DNA from 3 places in the Klebsiella sp. PK18 genome. Region 2 is predicted to be linked to each of the others. Evidence: riboswitches for the same ligand, from Rfam matches in the RefSeq annotation. Region 2 holds a riboswitch; each other region holds the start of a gene.
The links. Region 2 has a riboswitch for thiamine pyrophosphate ahead of thiC (phosphomethylpyrimidine synthase ThiC). Riboswitches for the same ligand answer to the same signal wherever they lie in the genome.

Region 1 (9,926 bases), 2.8 Mb from region 2:
CCGCCCGCTAGGGCAGGTTATTGCGCCAGCAGCTCCTGAGCGGTGCGTTCCACCAGGTTAAGCAGCACCTTCACGTCATCCAGCGTCACCACCGGGTTCAGCAGGGTCAGCTTCAGGCAGGTGACACCGTTATGCTCGGTCACGCCAACGTTAGCGCGGCCGGAAGCCAGCAGGGCATCGCCGACGCGCTGGTTGAGCAGCGCGATAGCCGCCGCGTCGCTCTGCGCCATCTGCGCCGGACGGGAACGGAACAGCACGCTCGCCAGCTGCGGCTGCATCACCAGCTCCAGCGTCGGCTGCGACTTCACGTACTCCGCCACGTTTTTCGCCATCGTGACGCCGTGATCGATGATCGCCGCATACTGTTTCTGGCCCAGCGCTTCCAGACCCATCCACAGCTTCAGCGCATCGAAGCGACGGGTGGTCTGCAGCGACTTAGACACCAGGTTCGGTACGCCGTGTTCTTCATCGAACTCGGAGTTCAGATAGGCCGCCTGATAACGCATCAGCTCGTAATGGCGCGCGTCCTTCAGCAGGAAGGCGCCGCAGCTGATGGTCTGGAAGAACTGCTTGTGGAAGTCCAGGGTAACGGAATCCACCAGCTCCAGACCGTCAAGGTAGTCACGATACTGCTCAGACAGCAGCAGCGCGCCGCCCCAGGCTGCGTCAACGTGCAGCCAGATCTGATGTTCCGCGGCGATACCAGCGATGTCGCGCAGCGGGTCGATAGCCCCCGCGTCGGTGGTGCCGGCGGTGGCGACGATCGCCATGATCTGCTCGCCGTTAGCCTGCGCTTGCGCAATCTTCGCTTTCAGATCGGACACGTCCATCCGCGCGAATTCGTCGGTTTTCACCAGCGTGACCGAGCGGTAGCCGAGGCCCATCAGCGCCATGTTCTTCTGCACCGAGAAGTGGGCGTTTTCCGAGCACAATACTTTGTACTTGCGGATATCCCCCGGCAGCCCATCCTGCTGGATGGAGTGCCCCTGACGGGCGAAGAAGGCGTCGCGCGCCAGCATCAGGCCCATCAGGTTGCTCTGGGTGCCGCCGCTGGTGAAGACGCCGGCGTCGCCAGCCGGATAACCGACCCGGGCGCGCAGCCATTCGATCAGCTTCATCTCAATGATGGTTGCTGACGGGCTCTGGTCCCAGGAGTCCATGCTCTGGTTGGTGGCGTTGATCAACACTTCCGCCGCCTGGCTAATTACCAGGCTCGGGCAGTGCAGGTGCGCCACGCACTGCGGGTGATGCACCGACAGGCTGTCTTTCAGGAAGTACTCGATCGCACGATCAATCGCCGCCTGGTTACCCAAACCCTGTTCGTTAAATTCAAGGGAGATACGCTCACGCAGCTCGTCAACGCTTTTCCCCTGATACATCTCAGGTTGCTTCAGCCACTGCACAACGGCCTGGCTGGTCTGCTCGATAACCTGCTGATAGGCTTCAACGCTCTGCGCTGAACCAGCAAGAATCGGATTCAATGTGGACATGGTGGTCACTGACTCCACTCAGACCGGCTTTACGCCGGCGGCCAGCAGGGCCTGTTCGAATTTGTCGAGGAACACATCCAGTTCCGCGTTGCTGATCAGCAGGGACGGCAGCAGACGCAGCACGCAGCCGTGACGACCACCGCGCTCCAGAATCAGGCCCGCTTCGAAGCATTTCTTCTGCAGCAGGGCAGAGAGTTCGCCGTCAGCCGGGTAGCAGCCCATGTGATCCTGCGCTTCGTTCGGCTTGACGATTTCGATACCGATCATCAGACCAAGACCGCGTACGTGGCCAATGACCGGGTAGCGCTTCTGCAGCTCGGCCAGTTTGCCTTTCAGCCACTCGCCCTGGGCAGCGACTTTGTCGGCAATCTTGTTGTCGCGCAGGTGACGCAGGGTAGTCAGGCCGGTAGCCATCGCCAGCTGGTTGCCGCGGAAGGTGCCGGTGTGGTGACCCGGTTCCCAGGCGTCGAACTGTTTTTTGATGCCCAGCACCGCCAGCGGCAGACCGCCACCGACCGCTTTCGACATCACGATGATGTCCGGCTGGATACCGGCGTGCTCGAAGGCGAAGAATTTACCGGTACGGGCAAAGCCAGCCTGCACTTCATCGACGATCAGCAGAATGCCATGCTCTTCGGTCACTTTGCGGATGCGCTGCAGCCACTCAACCGGCGCCGGGTTCACGCCGCCTTCACCCTGCACAGCTTCGAGGATCACCGCCGCCGGTTTACGGACGCCGCTCTCCACATCGTTGATCAGGTTTTCGAAGTAGTAGGTCAGGGATTTCACGCCGGCTTCGCCGCCGATGCCCAGCGGGCAACGATACAGGTGCGGGTAAGGCATGAACTGGACTTCCGGCATCATGCCGTTAACCGCTGCTTTCGGCGACAGGTTGCCAGTGACGGACAGCGCGCCATGGGTCATCCCGTGATAGCCGCCGGAGAAGCTGATCACCGCCGTACGGCCAGTGTATTTTTTCGCCAGTTTCAGCGCGGCTTCCACGGCGTCAGCGCCGGAAGGACCGGTGAACTGCAGGCAATACTCTTTCCCTTCGCCCGGCAGGCAAGAGAGCAGGTATTCGGAGAAACGATCTTTTAACGGGGTAGTCAGATCGAGGGTATGTAACGGCAAGCCGCTGGTAATGACACTTTGGATGCTCTGCAATACATCAGGGTGGTTGTGGCCCAGAGCGAGAGTACCGGCGCCCGCGAGGCAGTCCAGGTACTGTTTGTTATCCGCATCCGTCAGCCACACGCCTTCAGCTTTAGTGATAGCCAGCGGTAACTTACGCGGGTAACTCCTGACATTCGATTCGAATTCGGCCTGACGGGCCAAAAAGGTTTCGTTGTTTGCGTCTAATAAATCGGCACGTAAAGTATCAATACGGACTTTATCCGTCATCATATCACTCCCACAACCAGCATTGCGGTTGAACGCTGGTTGAATAATTGGTCTAAGGAATTGAATTGGCATTCATAAAGCGCGCACAATATATGGCTTTTTAAATCCGCATTCAACGTTTTATTGATTGCGCTATTTTGACGTTATTCTTACCGGGGCAATAATTAACGTAACCTGCTGAATTATAATAGAACAACTGCGTGTCACGATAACCCTTTAAAGTGTAATTATTAGTGAGAAAGTCTCTATATTTTTATTGCCGCTGCGTTAAAACGCTGACGGAATGCCTTCCGTCAGCGATAGCAAGTCTCAATGCAGTTCCACCGCATAATTTGTTAAAGGTGTGACTTTTTTCACCAACTTATTGTTATATAAAAACTGTTCATAAGCTTCGTAGCGCGGTTTATCCAGCGCCGCCGGATCGGTGGCGAACAGCGGCACGGTTTGCAGCCACGCCTGGTGGTTGAGTTCGGTTTTCAGCTCCGGGTGGGCGGCGGCAAACGCCTCCCAGCTCTCCTGCGGATGGGCGCGCAGATAGCTCACTCCGGCCTGCAGGGCGGTGAGGAATTTACGGATCTTGGCCTCATGAATCGCGTCGCGATGGGCGACAATCACCAGCTCGTCATAGGCCGGCACGCCGTAATCTTCGACGTTCATCACTACCGGCGTTTTGCCCTGCAGCTTCAGCTCCTGTGCTTCTATATTACGGTAGCCGCCGATGACCGCGTCCACCTGGCCCGCCAGCAGGGCGCTGGTCAGTTGGAAATTGACGTTAACCAGTTTGATACTGGCCGGATCGATACCCGCGTGTTGCGCCATGGTCGACAGGGTGGCCTGCTCAATGCCGCTGACCGAATAGCCCACCTTCTTACCTTGCAGATCTGCCGGAGTTTTGATCTGCTTATTGAGAGCGATCACCGTGTTCAGCGGCGAGTTAATCAGGGTCCCAACGCGCACCAGCGGTAACCCTTCGTCAGCGAAGAAGTGCACCTGCGGCTGGTAGGTGATGGCCAGATCCGCCTGACGGGCGGCCACCATGCGGGGAGGCAGCGCGGGATCGGAGGGAGGGACAATCTTGACGTCCAGCCCCTGAGCCTTAAAGGCGCCGATCTGCTCGGCCACCATAATCGGCGCATGGTCGGGGTTAATGTACCAGTCCAGCACCAGCGTCAGCGGTTCATTGGCCAGCGCGTGGCCGCTGACCAGGGCCGTCAGGGTTGCCCCGGCGAAAAGCGACTTTTTCATCTGTTTTCCTTTATTACTTCATCTTTATTCCGGTGACCAGTCGATCAGCCGGTGTAGCAGGGTATCTACCGCCAGCCACAGCAGGAGGGTCAGTAGCACTAAAATAAACAGCGCGGCGAAGCAGATATCGGTTTGCAGCCGCGCATTGGCATTGAGCATGACGTAGCCCAGCCCCTCAGCGGAGCCGACCCATTCGCCGATAATCGCGCCGATGGGCGCCACCGCCGCCGCCATCCGCAGGCCCGAGCCCAGCGCAGGCAGGGCAGCCATCAGGCGGACATGCCGCAGCTGAGCGCCGAAGGAGGCGTTCATGCTGCGCGCCAGATCGAGATATTCCTGGTTGACCCGTCGCAAGCCATCAAAGAAGGCGGAAGTCACCGGAAAGAAAATCACCAGCACGGCCATCGCCACTTTGGCGCTCATGCCAAAGCCCAGCCACAGCACCAGCAGCGGGGCGAGGGCAAAGACCGGGATCGCCTGACTGGTGAGGACCAGCGGCATCAGCCAGCGCTGCAGACGCGGAGAGAGGATCATACCCAGCGCCAGGGTGACGCCGAGCGTCACGCCCAGCGCCAGGCCGCTCAGGATCTCACTGAGCGTGATAAGCGTGTGCCAGCCGAGATAGGCGCGATTAACCCACAGCGCCTCGGCGACCGCCATCGGGGAGGGTAAAAGAAAGTGAGGAATGCCGCTGCGGCTGGCCAGACCCCAGAGGATCATCAACCCGCAGAACACCATGCTGCCCCGCCAGAGACGTCCGGTCATGGATGAGCCCTCATCAGTTGCTGCAGCAGGGCGGCCTGGCTGTTCAAGAGATCGGGCGCGTCCGGCGCGCGCGGAGGTGTGCCGGCAAGGTGATGGCTGTCATCGATGTCGCCGTCGGGCGCCGAGAGGACCAGCAGGCGGTGGCTCAGCCGGCAGGCCTCCTGCGGATCGTGGGTGATCAGCACCACCGTGCGACCAGCCAGCAGGGTGGCGGCCAGAGTTTGAATGCGCGTGCGGGTGAGGGTATCCAGCGCCGAGAAAGGCTCATCCATCAGCACGATGGGGCGGTCCTCATACAGGGTGCGGGCCAGCGCGGCGCGCTGACGCATGCCGCCGGAGAGGGTTGCCGGCCGGGCGTCGGCGCAGGACGAGAGCTCAACCTGATCAAGCAGGGCGGCGACCCGGGCACGATCGACTTTTTCACCGCGCAGCCGCGCGCCGAGGGCGACGTTGTCCCGGACGCTCAGCCAGGGGTAGAGCAGATCTTTCTGCCCCATCCACGCCAGACGGCCCTGAATAGGCTGCCCATCGCTGGCGACCACTTCTCCCCGGGTGGCGGGCGCCAGACCGGCCATCACCCGCAGCAGGCTGGTTTTGCCGGCGCCGCTGGCGCCGAGGAGCGACACCCACTGCCCGCCGGGGACCGTAAACGACAGGTTGTCGAACAACCGACGGTCGCCGAAATGCAGGCTCAGGCCACGGACCTCAATACCCGGCGCCGTCACGCCCGGGTCTCCGCCGTCGCGTTGAGGCCCATCTGCCAGAACTGCGCCTCAAGGCGGGTGGCAGTGGTGAAAATCTCGCTCAGCTCAGTGATCCGGGCCTCGCTCCCGCGCTGCTGCCACACCGTTTCCAGCAGCGCCAGCGCGGCGTTGACGCCGTGCAGATAGCCTTCATCGCCATAGTTGCGGATCCACGAGGCGTAGGGGTTATCGTCCAGTCGGGTGGCGGGATGCTGCAGCAGGCCGAGACCGATTTCCGCATAACCGGCCACGCAGGGCATCAGCGCGACCAGCAGATCCAGCGCGTCACCCGAGTGGCCAATATCCAGCACGTAGCGGGTATAGTTAATGGTTTCCGGCGCTTCAGGCTGGGTAGCCATCTCCTGCTCGCTAATGCCCCACTGAGCGCAGTAACCGACGTGCAGCGGCAGTTCGTTGAGGATGGCGTTCATTGAGGCGGCCGCGGCCCGCATCTCCGGCAGCGTGCGCAGTTTACTCACCAGCAGCGCATAGCTGCGGGCAAAGTGGATCAGAAACAGATAATCCTGGGTCAGGTAGCGACGAAATGCGCTTTCCGCCAGGGTGCCCTCGGCAAGCTGCTGGACGAAAGGATGCGCCACATAGTGCTGCCAGTCAGCGGCGGCCAGCTGGCGTAAACGGCCATAAAGACCATGGCTAAACGCGGGAATTATCACAGGACCTCCAGATATTCAGGGGAGATCCGGGCGTGCAGGGGTGTGAACAGGCAATGGCGGTAATGCAGGCAAAATTGCCGACCCGTCCCTTCGCTGGCATGACCCAGATCAGGTTCAAAGGGTTCGGCTTGCGCCATCTCAGCCCTCACGGGACACCCCTCGGTAGCGCTATGTTATACGATATTCACCTTTTGAATACAATCACCGCGCTGCCCTGTATCGCGATGGCATTTTTCTGTGATAGCCAGCACTTTTTCGTATAAAAATAACCAAAAAACAGGCGGCTGCGCGTTGGTGAGCATTATTCTCTTACGTTATATTTTCATTATCCCGTTGTGATAATCCTGTTCGCCACGCGTGTTGTGCGCGCCCCAAAGCCCCGGAGTGAGCATGAAATTTCCGCTGTCCACGCTGGCGCTTCTGTTCCTGTTGTGCCCGCCTGGTGATGCCGCCGATCTGTTCGATGCGGAAGATGGCATGCTCGATATGAGTCAGTATCTCGCGGAAAACCGTTATGGTTTTCTGCCGGTGCCGCTGGCGATCACCGAGCCGGCGATCGGCTATGGCGGAGGGCTGTTTGGCCTGTTTTTACACGGTAAAGGCAGCCGGGAAAGTGGGCAGTTTATTCCTCCGCCGCTTACCGCCTTTGGCGGGGCCGCCACGCAGAACGGGACCTGGTTTATTGGCGGCGGTCATCGCCACACCTGGCAACATGACCACATTCGTTACCTGGTGGGGGCGGGTTACGCTAACGTTAATCTGGATATCTATTCCGGCGATACGGGCGGCTTCAGCCACGGTAAATCGGTGCAGACGGAGACCAAAGGCATCGCTGCGCTGCAAAAACTGCTGTTTCGCGTGGGCGACACGCCGGTATTCCTCGGAGCTTCGCAGGTATATGCCCGAGCGGATGTCTCTAGCGACAACCCGGTGGTCAATCGGGTCTGGCAGCAGGTGCTCGGGCAAAACAGCACCTCTTCGGCGCTGGGGGTGGTGGCGGAATATGACACCACCGATAATATTTTCTATCCTCAGAGTGGGCTAGCGCTGAAGGGTGAATATCGTTTTTTCCGTTCGCTGCTTGGGGGCGATTATCACTACAACACTTTCTCGCTGGACGGGAAGGTTTTTATTCCGCTCAGCCACACGCTGACGCTGGCGGTCGCGGGCAATTATCAGTCATTAACCCACCATGATAACCCTCTGATGCCGATGGCACGTCCCTATATCGCGCTGCGCGGCATTTCGCGCTACCGCTATCAGGGTGACTACGTGGTCACGGCGCAAACCCAGCTGGCCTGGGCCTTCACCCCGCGCTGGATCCTGCAGGGATTCGTTGGCGCGGGGAGCGCCGCTGACACGGCTGGCACGTTAGGGGAACAGTCAGAGGTGGCATGGGGGGCCGGTTTTCGTTACCTGATTGCACGGCAGTACGGTTTGCGTACCGGGATTGACGTGGCGTTCAGTGAGCATGAGCAGGCGGTCTATTTCAATGTCGGTTCGGGTTTATAACTACACATGAGAATAACAATGAGAGCATCCGGAACGGTGTTAACGCTGCTGTTGGCGGCCTGTGGCGCGTCGGCCGCGGAGCAGAGCGAGAGCGACAGCTATTTTCCGATATGGGGCGATGAGGCGCGCGCCCGGGGGTATTCGATCCCGTTACCCTACGGCGTCAACCTGAGCTATATGAATATCCGTCAGGATATCATGGTCGACAGTATTACCTTTTCCGGGCTTAAGCTGGGCAACCATCCCATTCCCAGCGATATGTTCGCCATCGATGCCGGGCACACCCGCGAGAAGAGCAAAACCGAAAACCTGCGCCTCGATATGTGGGTCTTTCCGTTTCTCAACGTTTACGGGCTGGTGGGGCATACCCGCGGGTCGTCTGTCTCCCAGGTCTCCGTGGATTCGGATCCTTCGCAGTTTCGCGGTCTGGATCGGGTGATCGCCGGCGCGGTTCACCAGCTTTATCAGAGCGGAAAACTGCAGGATATTGATTTTACGCTTGATTTCAAAGGAACCACCTGGGGAACCGGCTTTACGCTCGCCGGGGGATACGGCAACTGGTTCGGGTTAGTAGACACTAACTACACCCGTACCGATTTCGATATTCTCGACGGCAGCATCTCGGCGGTCACCGTCTCGCCGCGCGTCGGCTACCGCTTCAGTTTTCAGGGGATCGACGGGCCGTCCCACCTCAGCCTGTGGGTCGGGAGCATGTATCAGGACGTGCAGCAGGAGTTTAAAGGCGATCTGGCCGACCTGCATATGCCGCCAGAGCTTCAGCCCCTGATTGCCGCAGTCAATAAAGACGGCGAGGGGAAATTCGACGTCAAGCAGAAGCTAACCTCACCCTGGAATATGCTGATTGGCGCCCAGTATGAAGTCACCAAAAACTTTAACATGCTGACTGAATTTGGTTTTAACGAGCGCAATAGCTTCTTTGTCTCCGGTGAATACCGTTTTTAACTAAAACTGCTGGCGCCATCTGCCGGTAAGATGCGCGCTCTTTTGTTGTTGTGGAGAGGCTGTTGATGCGTAAAGCCTTATGGCTGCTGTTTGCACTGTCGCTGCCGGCGCTGGCGCAGGATCCGGTGCTGCCCGCTGTGACGGCGATCCATCCGGTGCCCACCCTGGGTGAGCTGCCGCCGCCGGAGTCGCTGCGACCGTGCTGCGCTTTTGGTTACGACCTGCACGTGCGCGCGGTGGGCATCCCGATCCCGGTATACCAGATTGGCAATGTGCTGACCCTGGATACGCTGGGCAAGCACCATTACAACGATAGCGCGTTCGGGGCGGTGAAAAACCTGCTGGGGCTCAGCGAGGAGCAGAACGGGCTCATCTATACCCGTCGCGGCGGGTTTATTGATATCGCCCATGTGCGCGATACGGCGGACTACACCTTCTATCTGTTCAATCGTATTGCGCCGACGCTGGGCCAGGCGGGGCGGATCTTCTACAGTGAAGAGCTGGGCGTACGCCGCGTTCAGCTGAATGCCTTTACGCCGCCGGCGGGCGTCAGGCAGCGCTATCAGCTGGCCGCCTGGCTGGCGGGTCATCTGGCCTTCGAAATTGCCCAATGGCATGAGATTGCCCAGTGGTATGGCTTCCAGTCGGTCCCCGGGTTTTCTGAGGAGATCTCCGCTTTTTCGCCGGAGGATCTCTACTCCAATTTACTCGGCGCCAGGCTGGCGATTAACGTGATCCTCAGCGGCCACGGTGGTTCGCTGGAAGACTATAACCAGGCCATGGATACGGCGCTGAAACAGGCGCTGACCCGACTGATGGTGGCGACGAGAGGGGAGACGGAAGCGATGTTTCAGCGGATCGACGGCGACTGGTGGAACAGTCACCGGCGGGTGCCGGATAAGTTTCTGGTGCTGAAGCGTAACTACGATCTGCAGGAAAATCGGCTGCCGACGCCGGTCCCTTTCGAAACCCTGCCGCCGTATCGCCTGACCATGCCGGAGCAGGTTGGGGGGTTCCGCTTACGCGACCTCGGCGAACTGCAGATCTACCCAGGGCATGATATGCAGGCGCTGCCGGTTCCCGCGCAATACTATGGCGCCGGCGCGTTCCAGGCGCTGGCGGATAGCGCACGT
Region 2 (9,926 bases):
GCGCGGTTCAGTTCGTCATTACGGGCAAAGAAGGTGGCCGCGCGGCCGAGGATAAAATCATTTTCCCGCAGCAGCGTTTCCGTATAGTTGATGGCCAGGTTGTGGGTAAAGTTGCGGTTAATATCGTGATAATCTTCGAGAAAATCTTTCCGCTGTGCCAGGGTGACAAAAGTAGCAATCAGCATGAAACTGAGCAAAATGCCGGCAAACCCCACGACGATTGGTGTCGTAAAAGAGAGTTTTCTGTTGTGTAGCGCCATGAATCGTTAATCGTCCCGGATGTATAAACCAAGGGTCCGAACGCAGCTTGTGTCAGCGAGCCTGCCGATCGAATCAGTTAACTATTGCTCAATTATAACTCTGAGGCCTTCATCTATCGTGATTTATATTCGTCGATAATGAACCGGCCCTCGCGCAGCGCGGAGAGGCAGGGCGAAAATGAGGAAGAAAACGTTCGCCCTGGTCAGCGTCCGTTGCTGACCCGGGCAGAATAGAAAAACGGCGGCAATCGGGCGACTCCCCATTTTTCATCTCTCGTGCAGGCACGCAAAATAATCAGCGGCTTGCAACATACTTCATGATGATTGCGAGGCGCGTCCCAGCCAGCTGTCCCAGTCTTTCCATACCGGCTGCAGGCCACGGGCGGCTAGCGCGCTGGCGACCTCTTCAGGGCGGCGATCGTCATGTGGGGCAAATTGCTCGAGCTCCGGATGATCGTCGGCGTAGCCGCCGGGCTGCGTTTTAGAGAAGGCGCTGACGTTATTGATCGCCAGCGGGATCACCCGGTCGCGGAACCAGGGTGATTCACGGGTTGAAAGCGACAGCTCAACCTCCGGCGCCAGCAGGCGGAAGGCGCAAATGGTCTGCACCAGCTGGCGCTCATCCATCAGCGAAGCTGGTTCAATACCGCCGGCGCAGGGACGCAGGCGCGGGAAGGAGACCGAGTAGCGGCTGCGCCAGTAGCGCTGTTGCAGCCACAGCAGGTGCTCGGCGACCATAAAGCAGTCCACCCGCCAGCTGTCGGAAAGACCAATCAACGCGCCGAGGCCGATCTTATCGATCCCCGCCTCGCCCAGGCGATCCGGTGTATCCAGCCGCCAGAAGAAATCCTGTTTTTTCCCTTTCAGATGGTGCTGGGCATACATGCTTTCATGGTAGGTCTCCTGATAGACCATTACCCCGTCGAGCCCCAGCGTTTTCAGCTCGGCATACTCTTCGGTCGCCAGCGGCTGCACCTCCATATGCAGCGAGGCAAACTGGCTGCGGATAGCCGGCAGGTGCTGGCGGAAATAATCCATTCCCACCTTGCCCTGATGCTCGCCGGTCACCAGCAGCAGATGCTCAAAGCCCAGGTCGCGGATCGCGGCGCACTCGCGGGCAATCTCGGCGGCATCCAGCGTCTTGCGCTTAATGCGATTGCTCATTGAGAAGCCGCAGTAGGTGCAGTCATTGGCGCACAGGTTGGAGAGATACAGTGGTACGTAAAAGCTGACGGTATTGCCGAAGCGCTGCCGGGTGAGCCGCTGCGCACGCTGGGCCAGCGGTTCAAGATAGTTGGCCGCCGCCGGTGAAAGCAGGGCCATCATGTCGTCACGGGTGAGCTGTTTGGCCGCCAGCGCCCGTTCGACGTCGGCGGCGGTTTTGCTGTTGATGCGCAGGCGGATGTCGTCCCACTCCAGCTCCCGCCAGCGATCGCTGAAGGTTTTCATGCCAGCGCCTCCAGGAATCCGGTCAGCGGGCTGGTGGCCTGCGCCTGCGTACTGCGTGCCCCCGGTCCGGCCTGACGCGCCAGTAATCCGGCATCGACTGCCATACGGAAGGCGCGGGCCATGGTCACGGGGTCGTCGGCGACGGCAATGGCGGTATTGACCAGCACCGCATCTGCGCCCATCTCCAGCGCCTGCGCCGCATGGCTCGGCACGCCGATCCCGGCATCAACCACCACCGGTACCGTCGCCTGTTCGATAATAATCTCCAGCATAGCCCTGGTTTCCAGCCCCTGATTGGAGCCGATCGGCGCACCCAGCGGCATCACCGCCGCGCAGCCAGCCTCTTCCAGCCGTTTACACAGCACCGGATCGGCGCCACAGTAGGGCAGGACGACGAACCCTTCGCGCACCAGCAGCTCCGCCGCCTTCAGGGTTTCAATCGGGTCAGGCAGCAGCCAGCGGGCATCCGGGTGGATCTCCAGCTTCAGCCAGTGGGTGCCCAGGGCTTCCCGCGCCAGGCGGGCGGCAAACACCGCCTCTTCCGCCGTCTTGGCGCCTGAGGTATTCGGCAGCAGGTTAACGCCCGCCGCCAGCAGCGGCGCGAGAATCGCGTCATTGTTCTGGCGTAAATCGACGCGCTTCATCGCCAGCGTCACCAGCTGGCTTCCCGAGGCGCGAATCGCCTCAACCATCACCTCCGGGGCGGCGAATTTGCCGGTACCGGTAAAAAGATGGGATTCAAACGTTTTGTCTGCAATACGTAACATGTCAACCTCCAGCGATAACCTGAAAAAGCAGGATCCGATCGCCTTCCTGTAAGAGATAATCTTCCCACCGGTCGCGCGGCAGGATGTGTTGATTAAGCGCCAGCGCAACGCCCGGCTGCAGCTGTTCGAGCTGGGTCAGTAGGGCGCTGACGCTGAGATTGTCGGCACATGCCAGCGGCTCGTCGTTAAACCAAATCTGCATGCCGCCCTCCGCACACCGGGCAATTTCGGGAGCGCTGTAGCGCCAGATTACGCCAGTTGCTGGTGCGGGCGTCGAACAGCCGCAGGGTATTACGCGGCGTCGTCATGCCGCTGAGCAGCTTAATCGCCTCCAGCGCCTGCAGCGTGCCCATCATGCCGACGACCGGGCCGACGATCCCCGCGGTGCGGCAGTTGCGCTGCGGTTCGTCGCTATCCGGCCACAGGCAGCGATAGCAGCCCTGCGCCCAGGGGGGAGTGAGCACCATCAACTGACCGCCGAAGCCGACGGCGCTGGCGGTCACTAACGGGGTGTCGAGGGCCACACAGGCGGCGTTGATTGCCTGGCGGGTCACCATGTTATCGGTGCAGTCCAGCACCACGTCCGCTTTCGCCACCTCAGCGCGCAGCGCCTCGCCGCTCAGACGTTGCTGGAGCGCAACCAGTTTGATCTGCGGGTTTAGCTGACTGAGCCGGGTCTTTGCCGCCGCGGCTTTTGGCCGGTCGATATCCTCGCTGGTGAACAGGATCTGCCGCTGCAGGTTGCTGAGATGCACGGCATCGTCATCGGCCAGGGTCAGCGTCCCGACGCCCGCTCCGGCAAGATAGAGCGCCGCCGGGGAGCCCAGCCCGCCAAGGCCGATAATCAGCACCCGGCTGGCTAACAGTTTCTGCTGACCCTCGATGGCAATATCCTCCAGCAGCAGCTGGCGGCTATAGCGCATAAAGTCGTGATCATTCATCGCCTGCTCCCGCCAGCGCCAGCAGCTGGTCTGTCGCTGCCCGCCAGTCCGCCGCCTGGGTAATAGCGCTGACCACCGCGATGCTGCCGACGCCGGTCGCCAGTACGCCCGGCGCTTTTTCCAGACTGATGCCGCCGATCGCGACGGTGGGGTAATCCGCCAGGCGTTGAATATGTCTGGCTAGCTGGTCGAGGCCCTGCGGCGCGGAAGGCATCTGTTTGGTTTGCGTCGGGAAGACGTGGCCCAGCGCGATGTAAGAGGGGCACGCCGCCAGCGCGACATCAATTTCCATATCGTCGTGAGTGGAGACGCCAAGACGCAGTCCGGCTTTGCGGATAGCGCTCAGATCGGTGGTTTCCAGATCTTCTTGCCCCAGGTGTACCCCGTAGGCCTGATGCTTAATCGCCAGCTGCCAGTAATCGTTAATGAACAACCGGGCGTGATAGCGGCGGCCAAGGGCGATGGCGGCGATCACGTCATTCTCCACGTCGCTGTCACGTTGGTCTTTGATGCGCAGTTGAAGAGTACGCACTCCCGCCTCCAGCAGGCGCTCAATCCACGCCACGCTGTCAACCACCGGGTAGAGTCCAAGACGAAATGGGACGGGTGGAAAATCAGGTTGATACATCAGGCTTCCTCCTGTTTCAGGTAGATTTCGCCGCCACGGGCGCGGAAGTGATGCGACATATCGGCCATGCCAGCTTCGATATTTTGCTTCGCGGCGTAGTCGCGGACTTCCTGGGTGATTTTCATCGAACAGAATTTCGGCCCGCACATGGAGCAGAAATGGGCGACCTTGCCGGACTCCTGCGGCAGGGTTTCATCGTGATAGGCCCGCGCGGTGAAGGGGTCGAGCGCGAGGTTGAACTGGTCTTCCCAGCGGAATTCGAAACGCGCTTTGGACATCGCGTTGTCGCGGATCTGCGCCCCGGGGTGGCCTTTCGCGAGGTCGGCGGCGTGGGCGGCGATTTTGTAGGTAATCAGCCCCTGTTTCACATCCTCTTTGTTGGGCAGGCCGAGATGCTCTTTTGGCGTGACGTAGCACAGCATCGCGCAGCCAAACCAGCCAATCATTGCCGCGCCGATACCGGAAGTGAAATGGTCGTAGCCCGGCGCGATGTCGGTGGTGAGCGGGCCTAAGGTGTAGAATGGCGCTTCGTGGCAATGCTCCAGCTCTTCGGTCATATTGCGGCGGATCATCTGCATCGGCACGTGGCCGGGGCCTTCAATCATCACCTGCACGTCATACTCCCAGGCGATTTTCGTCAGTTCGCCCAGCGTATGCAGCTCGGCGAACTGCGCCTCGTCGTTGGCGTCCTGGATCGAGCCGGGGCGCAGACCATCGCCGAGGGACAGCGACACGTCATAGGCGGCGCAGATTTCACAGATTTCGCGGAAGTGCTGGTAGAGGAAGTTTTCCTGATGGTGCGACAGGCACCACTTGGCCATGATGGAACCACCGCGCGACACGATACCTGTCAGGCGCTTCGCGGTCATCGGCACGTAGCGCAGCAGTACGCCGGCGTGAATCGTGAAGTAGTCGACGCCCTGTTCGGCCTGTTCCAGCAGGGTATCGCGGAAGGCTTCCCAGGTCAGGTTCTCGGCAATGCCGTTGACCTTCTCCAGCGCCTGGTAAATCGGGACGGTACCAATCGGCACCGGGCTGTTGCGCAGGATCCACTCGCGGGTTTCGTGGATATAGCGGCCGGTGGAGAGGTCCATCACCGTGTCGGCGCCCCAGCGGGTTGACCAGACCAGTTTTTCCACCTCCTCTTCGATGGAAGAGGTCACCGCCGAGTTGCCGATATTGGCATTCACTTTCACCAGGAAATTGCGGCCGATAATCATCGGCTCAGATTCCGGGTGGTTGATGTTGGCGGGGATGATGGCGCGTCCGGCGGCAACTTCATCGCGGACGAACTCGGGGGTAATGTTTTCCGGCAGGCGGGCACCGAAGCCTTCCCCGGCATGCTGCTGGCGCAGAACCTCGCTGCGGATACGTTCGCGACCCATGTTTTCGCGAATGGCGATGAACTCCATCTCCGGGGTGACGATCCCCTGGCGGGCGTAGTGCAGTTGGGTAACGCATTTCCCGGCGACGGCGCGTTTGGGCGTCAGCAGGCCGCTGAAGCGCAGCTCATCGAGACCATCATCGGCCAGCCGCGCTTTGGTATAGGCCGAGCTGCGTTCGCTGAGCGGAGCGCAGTCGTTACGCGCGTCGATCCACGGCTGGCGCAGCTTTGCCAGCCCCTGGCGGACATCAATGCCAATATCCGGGTCGCCATAAGGGCCGGAGGTGTCATATACCGGGATCGGTTCATTGGCTTCGTACCGGGGGTTATCTTTATCGCCGCCGACGAGGGTCGGGCTGAGCTCAATTTCACGCATCGGGACGCGGATATCCGCTTGTGAGCCGTGAACGTAGATGCGGCGTGAATTGGGAAAAGCGGTACCTGCCAGCGTATCAATGAATCGCTGCGCGTGCTCGCGTTGTTCCCGACGGGTGAGTTTGGTAGTAGACATAGCGCATTCCAGTTAAAAAAGGAGATGGCTTGTCAGACGACGGATGGAGTAACAGATGCGACCGATCCAGAACGGACAGGTGCGACCAGCAGTTTACTCTTGTTCCCTTCGCAGGTATTAGCCTGATCAGGTTCCGCGGATCCCGAATTAACGGTCTCAGCCTTTTCCACTTTAGCCAGCGCATGGAAAATAGGCACTCCGACAAGATGACGTCCCCTCCGGAGAGGGGGAATGGAGGTAAACTACTCGTTAATTGCGCACAACTCAAGCGGTCGGCGCAATATTATCGCGCACGTCGTTGCTCAGATTATGCGCGACGGCGAGGGCGATCAGTTTATCCTCCAGCGCGAAACGTGCTTCCAGCGACTCGCCGATATCCGACAGCGCCTGCTGAAATTCAAGGTAGTTATCGTGATCGATAGCGTTTTCGAGGCAGGTATCGTAGTAGTCCATCATCTGCTGGGTATTGGCTTCCAGCTGTGGATAAAGCCGGGTGGCGGCTAAAAGTGGGGTATCGCCTTCCATTTCGCCAATAATGCGTTCATAAATACTAAAATGACCGGATGAGAGGTAATCCACCAGACTTTGGCAAAAGTCATCCAGCGCCTTTTCGTTTAGCCGCATAAATGACTCTTTGCCCGGTTTCAGGCCAACCAGATTGTAGTAAGCCACGAGCAGATGCTTACGCACTTGTAGCCAGCGATCGACCAGTTCATTACTACCGCCAACGCGCTCCGTCAGATTTTCCAGCTGGTTTAGCATGATTGACTCCGCTAGTTTTGATTTAAATCTGCTCACCAAAATGTAAATATAATGTTAACAACATGCCAGTGAAGCAAAGGTAGTGCAATAGATATGGATCGTATTATTGAAAAATTAGATCGCGGCTGGTGGGTTGTCAGTCACGAACAAAAATTATGGTTGCCTGGTGGAGAATTACCACATGGCGAAGCGGTTAATTTCGATCTTGTCGGACAGCATGCGCTGCATATTGGCGAGTGGCAGGGCGAGTCCGTCTGGATGGTGCGCCAGGATCGCCGCCATGACATGGGATCGTTACGCCAGGTTCTGGATCAGGATCCGGGTCTCTTCCAGCTGGCGGGGCGAGGGATCCAGCTCGCCGAATTTTATCGATCGCATAAATTTTGCGGCTACTGTGGCCATCCGATGCATGCCAGCAAAAGCGAATGGGCGATGCTGTGCAGCCACTGCCGTGAACGCTATTACCCGCAAATTGCCCCCTGCATTATCGTCGCTATCCGTCGCGATGATTCGATCCTGTTGGCGCAACATACCCGCCATCGTAACGGCGTGCACACCGTGCTGGCCGGGTTTGTCGAAGTGGGTGAAACCCTTGAGCAGGCAGTGGCCCGCGAGGTGATGGAGGAGAGCGGCATCAAGGTGAAAAACCTGCGCTATGTGACCTCTCAGCCGTGGCCGTTTCCGCAGTCGCTGATGACCGCCTTTATGGCGGATTACGCGGATGGCGATATCGTGGTCGACAAAAAAGAGCTGCTGACCGCGGACTGGTACCGCTATGACAATCTACCGCTCCTGCCACCGCCGGGCACGGTGGCGCGTCGGCTTATCGAAGATACGGTGGCGATGTGTCGGGCAGAGTTCGAGTGACATGTTACACTGGGCGCATCAACGCTAAAGGAATGTAAAAATGACCGAACTGAAAAACGATCGTTACCTGCGCGCGCTGCTGCGTCAGCCGGTTGATGTCACCCCGGTGTGGATGATGCGCCAGGCGGGCCGCTATTTACCGGAGTACAAAGCCACCCGTGCGCAAGCGGGCGACTTTATGTCGCTGTGTAAAAATGCCGAGCTGGCCTGCGAAGTGACGCTCCAGCCGCTGCGCCGTTACCCGCTGGATGCGGCGATCCTCTTTTCGGACATCCTGACGATCCCGGACGCCATGGGTCTGGGGCTGTACTTTGAAGCTGGCGAAGGTCCGCGCTTCACCTCGCCGATAAAAAGCAAAGCCGACGTCGACAAGCTGCCAATCCCGGATCCGGAGCAGGAACTGGGCTATGTCATGAACGCCGTGCGTACCATTCGCCGCGAACTGAAAGGCGAAGTGCCGCTGATCGGCTTCTCCGGTAGCCCCTGGACGCTGGCGACCTACATGGTGGAAGGCGGCAGCAGCAAAGCGTTCACCGTGATCAAAAAGATGATGTACGCCGAACCGCAGGCGCTGCATGCGCTGCTGGAGAAGCTGGCGAAAAGCGTCACCTTGTACCTCAACGCGCAGATCAAAGCCGGCGCGCAGTCGGTGATGATTTTCGACACCTGGGGCGGGGTGCTGACCGGTCGCGACTATCAGCAGTTCTCGCTCTACTACATGCATAAAATTGTCGATGGCCTGCTGCGGGAGAATGAAGGCCGCCGCGTGCCGGTGACCCTGTTCACCAAAGGCGGTGGCCAGTGGCTGGAAGCGATGGCGGAGACCGGCTGTGACGCGCTGGGGCTCGACTGGACCACCGATATCGCTGATGCTCGCCGTCGTGTAGGTCACAAAGTGGCGCTCCAGGGCAATATGGACCCGTCGATGCTGTATGCTCCCGCCCCGCGTATTGAAGAGGAAGTGGCGACTATTCTCGCCGGCTTCGGCCAGGGCGAAGGCCATGTCTTTAACCTTGGTCACGGCATCCATCAGGATGTCGACCCGCAGCATGCGGGCGTCTTTGTTGAGGCGGTGCATCGTCTTTCCACACCCTATCATCAATAGGAGATAAGCCGTATGGATTTAGCCGCGCTACGTACCCAACAACAACAGTTAGCCGCGTCGGTCGAGCGAGCGGATCGACTGGATCGCGACCCGCCGGCGTTGATCGGCGGCGCGGATGTCGGGTTTGAGCAGGAAGGGGAAGTGACCCGGGCTGCGATGGTGCTGCTGACCTGGCCTGAGCTTGAGCTGGTGGAGTATCAGGTGGCGCGCGTCGCCACCACCATGCCCTATATTCCCGGCTTTCTCTCGTTTCGCGAAACACCTGCGCTGCTGGCGGCGTGGGAGCAGCTTTCGCAAAAACCGGACCTGCTCTTCGTCGACGGCCACGGTATCTCCCATCCCCGGCGGCTCGGCGTCGCCAGCCATTTTGGTCTGATGATTGACGTGCCGACCATCGGGGTGGCGAAAAAACGGCTGTGCGGAAAAATCGGCGAACTGGGTGATGAGCCCGGCGCACTGGCCCCGCTGATGGATAAAAATGAGCAACTGGCCTGGGTCTGGCGCAGCAAAGTGCGCTGCAACCCGCTGTTTATTAGCACCGGTCACCGGGTGGGCATGGACAGCGCCTTAATGTGGGTTGAGCGCTGCATGCGAGGCTATCGTCTCCCCGAGCCGACGCGCTGGGCCGATGCGGTGGCGTCCCGTCGTCCGTCGTTTGTGCGTTGGCAAGCAAATCACGGCTGATTCAGGTACACTGCGCCTAATTTCTGACTTCGAGAATTCATCATGTTACAAAACCCGATTCACCTGCGCCTGGAGAAGCTGGAAAGCTGGCAGCATGTCACTTTTATGGCCTGCCTGTGCGAGCGTATGTACCCTAACTACGCCATGTTCTGCAAGCAAACCGAGTTCGGCGACGGCCAGCTGTACCGTCGTATCCTGGACCTGATCTGGGAAACGCTGACGGTTAAAGATGCGAAGGTGAATTTCGACAGTCAGCTGGAGAAGCTGGAAGAGGCCATCCCGGCGGCAGATGATTTCGACCTGTACGGTGTTTACCCGGCTATAGACGCCTGCGTGGCGTTGAGCGAACTGATCCATTCGCGTCTGAGCGGTGAAACACTTGAGCACGCGATTGAGGTGAGCAAGACATCCATCACCAGCGTGGCGATGCTGGAAATGACCCAGGCCGGTCGCGAAATGACCGATGAAGAGCTGAAAGCGAACCCGGCGGTAGAGCAGGAATGGGATATTCAGTGGGAAATTTTCCGCCTGCTGGCCGACTGCGAAGAGCGTGACCTTGAGCTGATAA
Region 3 (9,926 bases), 1.9 Mb from region 2:
TATGTAGCATCACAAGAGGCTCAATTGTGGGAAAAACAAGGTATGAACAATGATAAAATTAATTATATTTCAAGAAAATACTATCATGAAATGAATTGTCCATTGCTTCTACAGACACTGTAATAAATAATAAATTCATAAGGGCTGCTTTTAGCGGCCCTTTTCTTCTGGTCTTAATCTTTATGAGGTTGTGTAACAACAGATGGTTTTACAGTGTAGTTGGCGACCTATAGCGACAACAAATAATAGTTAATAAAATTCTTATATATTATGTGCGAAAATTCATAGGCTGCTTATACGCGATTTTGAGATGTTTAAATATTTCTGGTAGGGTAGGGGGTTAATAAAGAAAACGCCCTGTGGTTGATTACAGAGCGTTCTAGGGGCGTATTTGAGAAGGGTTTTAGATATTAATTAGAATTACAAATAACACCAGTACCTAAATGGTTACAAGTAGTGGTAGTCATTGTGTGTTGTGGCTGCTGTTGCTGTAGTCCCTGCTGAGTAACATTATTAAGCCCATTCATGCCATTAACAAATGTTCCCATTTGACCAGCAGCAATACATGCATCTTTGTCGCCACTGTTGCACATTTCCATTACTTGACCAACAGATTTAAAATTATAACGACTATTCCACATACTTGTAGGATCGCTGGAACAACCACTTAGAGTTATCAAACTAACTGTAGCAATCATCATCAATTTAATTTTCATATTATTAACATTCACCAAAATTATGACATGGGTTCGGTGTAAAATAATGTAAATATGCATTTCCTTCAATAACAAAGTTAGATCGTATCGATAAAACAGATTGACCAATTACTACTACATCAGTGATAACTATAACAAGTTAATAAGTTCACTTATCAGGCTTGATAAAATTCCACTGAGTAAGAATCATATCTTTGATGATAGCTCTTGCATTTTTATTGGCTGCTATCATCCCAAGAACAGTAAACAGTAAGAGAGATAAAGTGTGTTCCATAGTTAACCTCATAATTAATTAGACATATATCTAAAATATTACAAGGCCCTTGGATTTGGTTCCATCTATTTAACTTTAATCAATTTAGATTCAGTCTCATACCCACCATTCTTAAATCTAGAAAGAACTATGTAATCAACTTCTATTTTCTTAGCTATCCCTTTCATCCATTGTAAGCACACCCGTTTTAGTTCCACGCACTTTTTGAGATTTCCGGGTTTTGACCCTGGCCCAAAATCAGGGAGGAGATCAATTGATGATATGGCCCCTTACTACAGTGTCTGAAGGATTGGAGGATGGTTAAAACACAACCTATCAACTGAGGTACAAAGTGCGGTACAAGGCTAAAATTTGAACTAATCAAAACCTCACTTGCTCAATGATTTTTAATGGAGTAATCTACGAAAAAGTGTAGGAAAAATAACACGATGACTCGGGGTGCCCTTCTTCGTTGAAGGCTGAGAAATACCCGTACCACCTGATCTGGATAATGCCAGCGTAGGGAAGTCAGAGACCGCAGGGTCATTGCTTCTACCTCGTCTGGCGGGAGCAAACCATGCCTGAGCTGCTGAATCCCGCGCCTGTCGCGCACCTGCGCCATCTGCTGCGCGCCCATTCCCCCCTTGTGCACTGCATGACCAATGACGTGGTGCAGACCTTTACCGCCAATGTTCTGCTGGCCGTCGGCGCCTCGCCGGCGATGGTGATCGATCCCCGCGAAGCGGCGCAGTTTGCCGCTATCGCCGATGCGCTGTTAATTAACGTCGGTACCCTGACCGAAGATCGCGCCGTGGCGATGCGCGCCGCGGTGGAGCACGCCCGTCAGGCCGGCAGGCCCTGGACGCTGGATCCGGTGGCGGTCGGCGCCCTGACCGTGCGCACGGCCTTTTGTCATGAGCTGCTGGCCCTCCAGCCGGCGGCCATTCGCGGCAATGCCTCTGAAATTCTGGCGCTGGCCGGGATGAGCGCCGGCGGGCGCGGGGTGGATACCACCGATACGGCCGCCGCGGCGCTGCCGGCGGCCCAGGCGCTGGCTAGTCAGTTAACCACCATTGTGGCGGTTACCGGCGAGGTGGATTACGTCACCGACGGCGAGCGGGTGCTCAGCGTGGTGGGGGGTAATCCGCTGATGACCCGGGTGGTGGGCACCGGCTGCGCGCTGTCGGCGGTGGTGGCGGCGAGCGCTGCGCTGCCGGGGGACCGGCTGGAAAACGTGGCCGCCGCCTGTGGGCTGATGAAGCAGGCCGGGGAGATCGCCGCCCGTCAGGGAGGCCCTGGCAGCTTTATTCCGGCGTTTCTCGACGTGCTGTATCAGGAGGTGCAGGGATGAAACGCATCAACGCCCTGACCATCGCCGGCACCGATCCCAGCGGTGGGGCCGGTATCCAGGCCGATCTGAAAACCTTCTCCGCGCTGGGGGCCTATGGCTGCTCGGTGATCACCGCCCTGGTGGCGCAGAATACCCGCGGTGTGCAGTCGGTCTATCGCATCGAACCGGATTTTGTGGCCGCGCAGCTCGACTCGGTGTTCGGCGATGTGCGTATCGATACCACCAAAATCGGCATGCTGGCGGAGACCGATATTGTGGAAGCCGTGGCCGAGCGGCTGGCGCGCTACCGGGTGGCCAACGTGGTGCTGGATACCGTCATGCTGGCGAAAAGCGGCGATCCGCTGCTGTCGGCCTCCGCGGTGGAGACCCTGCGTCAACGATTGTTGCCGCAGGTGTCATTGATCACCCCGAACCTGCCAGAAGCGGCCGCGCTACTCGATGCCCCCCATGCGCGCACCGAGCGCGAGATGCTGGAGCAGGGGCGGGCGTTGCTGGCGCTGGGCTGCGGCGCGGTATTAATGAAGGGCGGCCATCTCGACGACGCCGAAAGCCCGGACTGGCTCTTCACCCGCGAAGGGGAACAGCGGTTTACCACGCCTCGCGTGCAGACCAAAAATACCCACGGCACCGGCTGCACGCTCTCCGCCGCGCTGGCGGCGCTGCGCCCCCGTCATGCGGACTGGGCGGCCACCGTCGCCGAGGCGAAGGCCTGGCTGTCGGCGGCCCTGGCGCAGGCCGACTCTCTGGAAGTGGGCCACGGCATCGGGCCGGTGCACCATTTCCACGCCTGGTGGTAAATGGCAGCGCAACGGGACAGCAGAATCTCCTGAAAAAATGGCCCCCCGGCTGGAAAATAGGCTAAGTCGGTACCAGGCTTAACCTGCCCAAAAAAATTGGGTTGGGATAATGCATGCCGGCTTCGGCCGGCCTTACGGGAGATTGCTATGACTGATATTACGCAGTTGCTGGGCAAAGATGCCGAGAGCCTGTTGCAGCACCGTTGTATAACCATTCCGGCCGACCAGCTGTATCTGCCTGGGGCAGATTATGTTGATCGGGTGATGGTGGATAATAACCGACCACCGGCGGTGCTACGCAATATGCAGACCCTGTACAATACCGGACGCTTGGGGGGAACCGGCTACCTTTCCATTCTGCCGGTTGACCAGGGCGTGGAGCACTCGGCGGGCGCCTCCTTCGCCGCCAACCCGCTGTACTTTGATCCGAAAAATATCGTCGAGCTGGCGATCGAAGCCGGCTGTAACTGCGTGGCGTCGACCTACGGCGTGCTGGCCTCGGTGTCGCGCCGCTACGCGCATCGCATCCCTTTCCTGGTGAAGCTCAACCATAACGAAACGCTGAGCTACCCCACCGAATACGACCAGACCCTCTACGCCAGCGTTGAGCAGGCGTTCAATATGGGGGCGGTGGCCGTGGGAGCGACGATCTATTTCGGCTCGGAACAATCGCGTCGTCAGATAGAAGAGATTTCCGCCGCCTTTGAGCGGGCCCATGAGCTGGGCCTGGTCACCGTGCTGTGGGCCTATCTGCGCAATTCGGCGTTCAAGAAAGATGGCGTCGACTATCATGTCTCCGCGGACCTGACCGGTCAGGCCAACCACCTGGCGGCCACCATCGGCGCCGATATCGTTAAGCAAAAAATGGCGGAGAATAACGGCGGCTACAAAGCGGTTAACTTCGGCTATACCGACGATCGGGTGTACAGCAAACTGACCAGCGATAACCCCATCGATCTGGTGCGCTACCAGCTGGCCAACTGCTATATGGGCCGCGCCGGGCTGATTAACTCCGGCGGCGCGGCGGGCGGGGAGACCGACCTTGCCGACGCGGTGCGCACGGCGGTGATCAATAAACGCGCCGGCGGTATGGGGCTGATCCTCGGCCGGAAGGCGTTTAAGAAATCGATGGCTGACGGCGTGAAGCTGATCAATGCCGTGCAGGACGTCTACCTTGACGGGAAAGTGACTATCGCCTGATAAGCACGAGTATCGTTGGGATCCCCGGTGGCGCGACGCGCACCGGGGTTACCGTTGTGTATGCGCCTTCAGGCCGCGCCGTTACCGCGTCAGCAGCCAGCGGGCGGTATGTTCATCGGTCACCAGACCATTGATCCAGCCGCCTTTAAGGGCGGCCAGGATCGCCGGTCGTTTGTATTCTCCACAGGCCGCGGCAATACGCGGGCAGTGATTCTGACGGATATCATAGCTGGTGATCATGCGGTTGATCTCGCTGTCTACCACGTGGCCTTCCGCATCGATAAACCGTCCGAGGATCTCTCCGATGCCGCCGCGCGCGGTCAGCTCATCCATTTGCGCCTGATTGATAAACCCGTCTTTAAAGATCGGACTTTGCGTGCCCAGGGGACCAATGCCGACAAAAATCACGTCCGCCTCTTGGGCGACGCCGGAGACGCTGCGGAATAAGCGGTTGGTGCACCACATCTCATGCTCCTCCGCGCTCTGGGCGTAGCGCGGCGCAGGCCACTGATAGTACTTGGCCTTAATTTTGCGGGTCAGCAGCAGGGGCACGTCATCGTAATAGTTGCACTGCCCGTCGGCGTTCATGGCGCTGATCAGCGCCACGCAGCGGGTATTCAGGCTGTCAAAATCGATGCGCTGCAGCGCTTTTTTCAGGGTCAGGCCCGAGCCCAGGCCGATGATTTTCTCCTTATCATCCTGCAGATAGCGAGCCATCAGCTGATAGCAGCCAAACGACACGCTGACGAGGGTGCTTTCTTCGCTAAAGGCGGGGACCACATTGCACTCGATCAATCGATACTTTTCCTGCAGCAACTGCGCATAATCGAGGCAGTTTGCTACCGGATGGTGCAAATTAATCGACACTATCCCTTCTTCTTTCGCGCCGGCGATCAGCCGTTGCACCACCGGTCTGGAGGTACCCAGCTGGCTGGCAATCTCGCTCTGATTCTGACCGGCGATGTAGTACATCCATGCGGCACGCACCTTCTGATCCAACCGGATATCGTCTTCTTTACTCATGGTTTCCCGCCCTAAGTTGCTGACCAGGGCTCGCAATTGGCCCGGCGAATACCCGCATTCTCGCCGTGGTTGGCATAACTGGCAAGCTTTTGCTCTTTATTGGTCATTTGTAATTTGATTGGGTAATTGTTCTTTTGTGATCCGTGGCTCTTATTTTGGTCAAATGATCAATTACAGTGGCGCCATCAACTCAAGGAGAACAGAACATGAACAATCAATTCACATGGCTTCATATCGGTCTGGGTTCTTTTCATCGCGCGCATCAGGCGTGGTATCTGCATCGTCTGATAGCGTCCGGGGATAAGCGCTGGCACATCGCGGCAGGAAATATTCGTAACGACGCCGAGCAGGTGGTGCAGGCGCTGGCGGCGCAGGGAGGACGTTACGTCCTGGAGACCGTCAGCCCGGAAGGGGAGCGCGAATATGAAGAAATCACTTCTATCCAGAAATTGCTGCCGTGGCAGGCCGGGCTGCAGCCGCTGATTAACGAAGGGGCCAACCCGCAGACCAAAGTTATCGCCTTTACTGTGACGGAAGGGGGGTACTACCTGAACACCCGCCATCAGCTGGAAACCAGTAACCCCGATCTGCAGGCCGACCTGCAAGGCGAGTGCAAAACCATTTATGGAACCCTCGCGCGGATCCTGGAGAAGCGCATGGCCGACGACGCCGGGCCGCTGACCCTGCTCAACTGCGACAACGTGCGCCACAACGGCGAGCGTTTCCACGACGGCATGGTCGAGTTCCTGCAGCTCACCGGCAAACAGGCGGTGATTGACTGGATGGCGGCCAATACCACCTGTCCGAACACCATGGTGGACCGCATCACCCCGCGTCCAGCGGCCGATCTGCCGGCCCGGATCAAAGCGCAAACCGGGATTGATGACAAAGCGCCGGTGATGGGGGAGACCTTTATCCAGTGGGTGGTGGAGAACCACTTCCGTGATGCCCGCCCGAACCTGGAAGCGGTCGGCGTGGAGATGGTCGAGTCGGTCATCCCGTATGAAGAGGCGAAAATCCGCATTCTGAACGCATCGCACAGCTGCATTGCCTGGGCGGGAACCTTAATTGGCCAGCAGTATATTCATGAAAGCACGCTGACCGATGTTATCTACGCCATTGCCGACCGCTACGTCACGGAGGATGTCATTCCCTGCCTCGGCGATAACGGCATTGATCTGCCGACCTACCGGGATGTGGTGCTTAAGCGCTTTACCAATCCCTATATCCAGGACACCAACCAGCGCGTCGCCGCCGACGGCTTCTCGAAAATTCCGGCGATGATCGCCCCCACGCTGCAGGAGTGCTATCAGCGCGGCGTCCGCCCTGAGGCGACCGCCATGCTGCCGGCGCTGTTCTTCGTCTTTATGGAGCAGTGGCATAAGGGAACGCTGCCCTATCAGTACCAGGACGGCATCCTGGATGCGCAGGCGGTGCATGAGATGTATGAGGCTCAGGATCCGGTGGCTGTCTATGCCCGCGATAAAGCCCTGTTTGGTGACCTCGCCAATAACGCGGATTTCCTGGCGCTGATGCGCGAGAAAGTCGCCGCCGTTTACACGCTGATTAAATAAAGAGGTGGCTATGTATCTGGGTATCGATCTCGGCACATCGGAAGTCAAAGCGCTGGTCATTGATGAGAACTATGAGGTTATCGCCAGCCATAGCGCGCCGATGAGCATTCAGCGGCCCCATCCGCACTGGTCAGAACAATCACCGGAGCTATGGTGGGAGGCGACGGAGTACCTGATGAGCACGCTACGGGAAAAATGCGCGCAGCACTGGCCGGCCATCAAGGCGATTGGCCTCTCCGGACAGATGCACGGCGCGGTGTTGCTGGATGAAGAGGGGGAGACGATCCGTCCGGCCATTCTGTGGAACGACACCCGCTGCGCCGCAGAGTGCGCCGAGCTGGAGGCGATGGCGCCGGAGCTGCATCAGGTGGCGGGCAACCTGGCGATGCCGGGCTTTACCGCGCCGAAGCTGCTGTGGGTGCGCCGTCATGAGCCGCAACACTTTCAGCGCACCGCCACGGTGCTGCTGCCGAAGGATTATCTGCGCTATCGGATGACCGGGAAGAAAGTCTCCGACATGTCGGACGCCGCCGGGACGCTGTGGCTGGACGTGGCGAAGCGCGACTGGTCCGACGCTCTGCTGGACAAGTGCGGCCTGTCGCGCAGCCACATGCCGGCACTGGTCGAAGGCTGCGAGGTTTCCGCCACCCTTGATCCGCAGGTGGCGGCGCGCTGGGGGCTGAACGCCTCGGTGGTGGTGGCCGGGGGCGGGGGGGATAACGCGGTTAGCGCCATTGGCGTCGGCGCGGTCTCGCCGGGGGATGCGTTTATTTCGCTCGGCACCTCCGGGGTGCTGTTTGTGGTGACCGACGCCTATCGTCCGGCGCCGCAGTCGGCGGTACATGCGTTTTGTCACGTGCTGCCGAACCTGTGGCACCAGATGAGCGTCATGCTGAGCGCCGCCAGCTGTTTGCAGTGGTTCTGCCGCCTGACCGGCACCACGGAGGTGGCGCTGCTGGCGGAAATTGCCGAGCTCAGCGAGGAGGAGAAAGCCCACGCCCCGTTCTTCCTGCCCTATCTCTCCGGCGAACGTACCCCGCATAACGATCCTGACGCGCGCGGCATGTTCTGGGGCATGACCCACGCCAGCCTGCGTGCTCAGCTTGGCTACGCGGTGCTGGAAGGGGTGAGCTTCGGTATCAACGACGGCCTGCAGGCGTTGAAAGAGAGCGGTACGCCCATCGCGCAGTGCTCGCTGGTGGGCGGCGGCGCCCGCAGTCCTTTCTGGGCCCAGCTGCTGGCCGACATTCTCGCTATGCCGGTGGTGACCCATAAAGGGGGAGAGACCGGCGGCGCGCTGGGCGCGGCGCGGCTGGCCTGCCTGGCGGCGGGCAAACCGATTGCCGCGGTGTGTGAAAAACCGGAAGTCTGGCAGACCTGGCGTGCGGATCCCGTTCGCCACCACACCCTGATGCAACGCTACGCGCAGTTTAAAGACCTGTATTTAAACGACCTGAATTACCGGCAGCACTGATTTTCATCATAACAGCCGCTTCGTTGCACATCGCGGAGCGGCCACCCTGTACCCTGAAAACGAGGTCATTATGTCTATCAATAATAAACAGTGGCTCGGTTTACCCCTGAACCTGCTCTGGGGATACATCGCCATTGCCGTATTTATGACCGGCGACGGTTTTGAATTAGCCTTTCTGTCGCACTATATCAAAGCGCTCGGCTTCTCTCCGGCGGAGGCCTCCTTTGCCTTTACCCTCTACGGCCTGGCCGCCGCGCTGTCGGCGTGGATTTCCGGCGTGGTGGCGGAAATTATCACCCCGCTGAAAACGATGATGATTGGCTTCGTGCTGTGGTGCGTGTTCCACGTGCTGTTCCTCGTTTTCGGCCTCGGTCACGCCAACTATGCGCTGATCCTGATTTTCTACGGCATCCGCGGCTTCGCCTATCCGCTGTTCCTCTACTCGTTTATCGTGGCGATTGTCCATAACGTCAAAAGCGACAATGCCAGCTCGGCCATCGGTTGGTTCTGGGCGGTCTATTCCATCGGCATCGGCGTGTTCGGCAGCTATATTCCGAGCTTCACCATTCCGCACATTGGCGAACTGGGGACTTTATGGCTGGCGCTGGCCTTCTGCGTCACCGGAGGCGTGATTGCCCTGGCTTCCCTGCGCCATATTCAAACGCCGCAGCATATGCAGAATCTCACCACTCGCCAGAAATTTTCCGAGCTGGGACGCGCCGCGACGCTGCTCTATACCAACCGCAATATTCTGCTGTCGAGCATGGTCAGGATTATCAATACCCTCTCGCTGTTCGGTTTTGCGGTCATTATGCCGATGATGTTTGTCGATGAGCTGGGCTTCACCACTTCAGAATGGCTCCAGGTATGGGCAGTCTTCTTCTTCACCACCATTTTCTCTAACGTGCTGTGGGGGATCCTGGGGGAAAAACTGGGCTGGATGAAGGTGGTGCGCTGGTTCGGCTGCATCGGGATGGCGCTCTCCAGCCTGGCGTTTTACTACATCCCTCAGCACTTTGGCCATAGCTTTGCGATGGCGCTGATCCCCGCTATCGCCCTCGGGATCTTTGTCGCCGCCTTCGTGCCGCTGGCCGCCGTGTTCCCGGCGCTGGAGCCGAAGCACAAAGGCGCGGCGATTTCGGTCTATAACCTGTCGGCGGGGATGTCAAACTTTCTCGCGCCGGCGATTGCCGTGGTGTTGCTGCCGTTCTTCAGCACCATCGGGGTGGTGATCGCCTACACCGCATTGTACGTGGTGGCCTTTTTCCTCTGCGCCTTTATCCGCGTGGAGCAGCCGGGGTTCTCCCACAAGGAAGCAACCGCCCGCGAGCAGTTTGAATTCTCTTAGGTGATGCGGCTGGCATGGCTTCATGCCAGCCTTAATGAGGTGAACGAATGAGTATGCAGGCGGTTATTTTTGACATGGATGGCGTGATTATTGATTCCGAGGCGCTGTGGCGCCAGGCGCAGATTGACGCCCTCGCGCAGTGGGGCGCAACGGCGAGCGTGGATGAGTGTGAAACCCTCACCAAAGGCAA

Region 1: linked by a shared signal. The riboswitch ahead of tenA (thiaminase II) and the one ahead of thiC (phosphomethylpyrimidine synthase ThiC) in region 2 are both predicted to bind thiamine pyrophosphate.
Region 3: linked by a shared signal. The riboswitch ahead of thiM (hydroxyethylthiazole kinase) and the one ahead of thiC (phosphomethylpyrimidine synthase ThiC) in region 2 are both predicted to bind thiamine pyrophosphate.

Annotation. Positions count from the first base shown of each region.
Region 1 covers NZ_CM173493.1:2,542,243-2,552,168, forward strand. Annotated here, with positions in the region: gene AC3EMD_RS12400 (pyridoxal phosphate-dependent decarboxylase family protein) at 18-1,499, opposite strand; gene AC3EMD_RS12405 (diaminobutyrate--2-oxoglutarate transaminase) at 1,509-2,894, opposite strand; gene AC3EMD_RS12410 (ABC transporter substrate-binding protein) at 3,201-4,136, opposite strand; gene AC3EMD_RS12415 (ABC transporter permease) at 4,161-4,901, opposite strand; gene AC3EMD_RS12420 (ABC transporter ATP-binding protein) at 4,898-5,626, opposite strand; gene tenA (thiaminase II) at 5,623-6,318, opposite strand; TPP riboswitch at 6,387-6,488, opposite strand; gene AC3EMD_RS12430 (BamA/TamA family outer membrane protein) at 6,709-7,830, shown strand; gene AC3EMD_RS12435 (porin family protein) at 7,849-8,793, shown strand; gene AC3EMD_RS12440 (DUF4056 domain-containing protein) at 8,859-9,926, shown strand, end outside.
Region 2 covers NZ_CM173493.1:5,334,403-5,344,328, reverse strand. Annotated here, with positions in the region: gene AC3EMD_RS26150 (sensor domain-containing diguanylate cyclase) at 1-260, opposite strand, end outside; gene thiH (2-iminoacetate synthase ThiH) at 576-1,709, opposite strand; gene thiG (thiazole synthase) at 1,706-2,476, opposite strand; gene thiS (sulfur carrier protein ThiS) at 2,478-2,678, opposite strand; gene thiF (thiazole biosynthesis adenylyltransferase ThiF) at 2,662-3,417, opposite strand; gene thiE (thiamine phosphate synthase) at 3,410-4,045, opposite strand; gene thiC (phosphomethylpyrimidine synthase ThiC) at 4,045-5,940, opposite strand; TPP riboswitch at 6,027-6,151, opposite strand; gene AC3EMD_RS26115 (Rsd/AlgQ family anti-sigma factor) at 6,205-6,702, opposite strand; gene nudC (NAD(+) diphosphatase) at 6,796-7,569, shown strand; gene hemE (uroporphyrinogen decarboxylase) at 7,610-8,674, shown strand; gene nfi (deoxyribonuclease V) at 8,687-9,358, shown strand; gene AC3EMD_RS26095 (YjaG family protein) at 9,401-9,926, shown strand, end outside.
Region 3 covers NZ_CM173493.1:1,653,998-1,663,923, forward strand. Annotated here, with positions in the region: gene AC3EMD_RS08085 (hypothetical protein) at 1-123, shown strand, start outside; gene AC3EMD_RS08090 (hypothetical protein) at 411-716, opposite strand; TPP riboswitch at 1,415-1,512, shown strand; gene thiM (hydroxyethylthiazole kinase) at 1,547-2,320, shown strand; gene thiD (bifunctional hydroxymethylpyrimidine kinase/phosphomethylpyrimidine kinase) at 2,317-3,117, shown strand; gene fbaB (class I fructose-bisphosphate aldolase) at 3,265-4,317, shown strand; gene AC3EMD_RS08110 (sugar-binding transcriptional regulator) at 4,399-5,340, opposite strand; gene dalD (D-arabinitol 4-dehydrogenase) at 5,547-6,914, shown strand; gene xylB (xylulokinase) at 6,925-8,388, shown strand; gene dalT (D-arabinitol transporter) at 8,459-9,736, shown strand; gene AC3EMD_RS08130 (HAD family hydrolase) at 9,784-9,926, shown strand, end outside.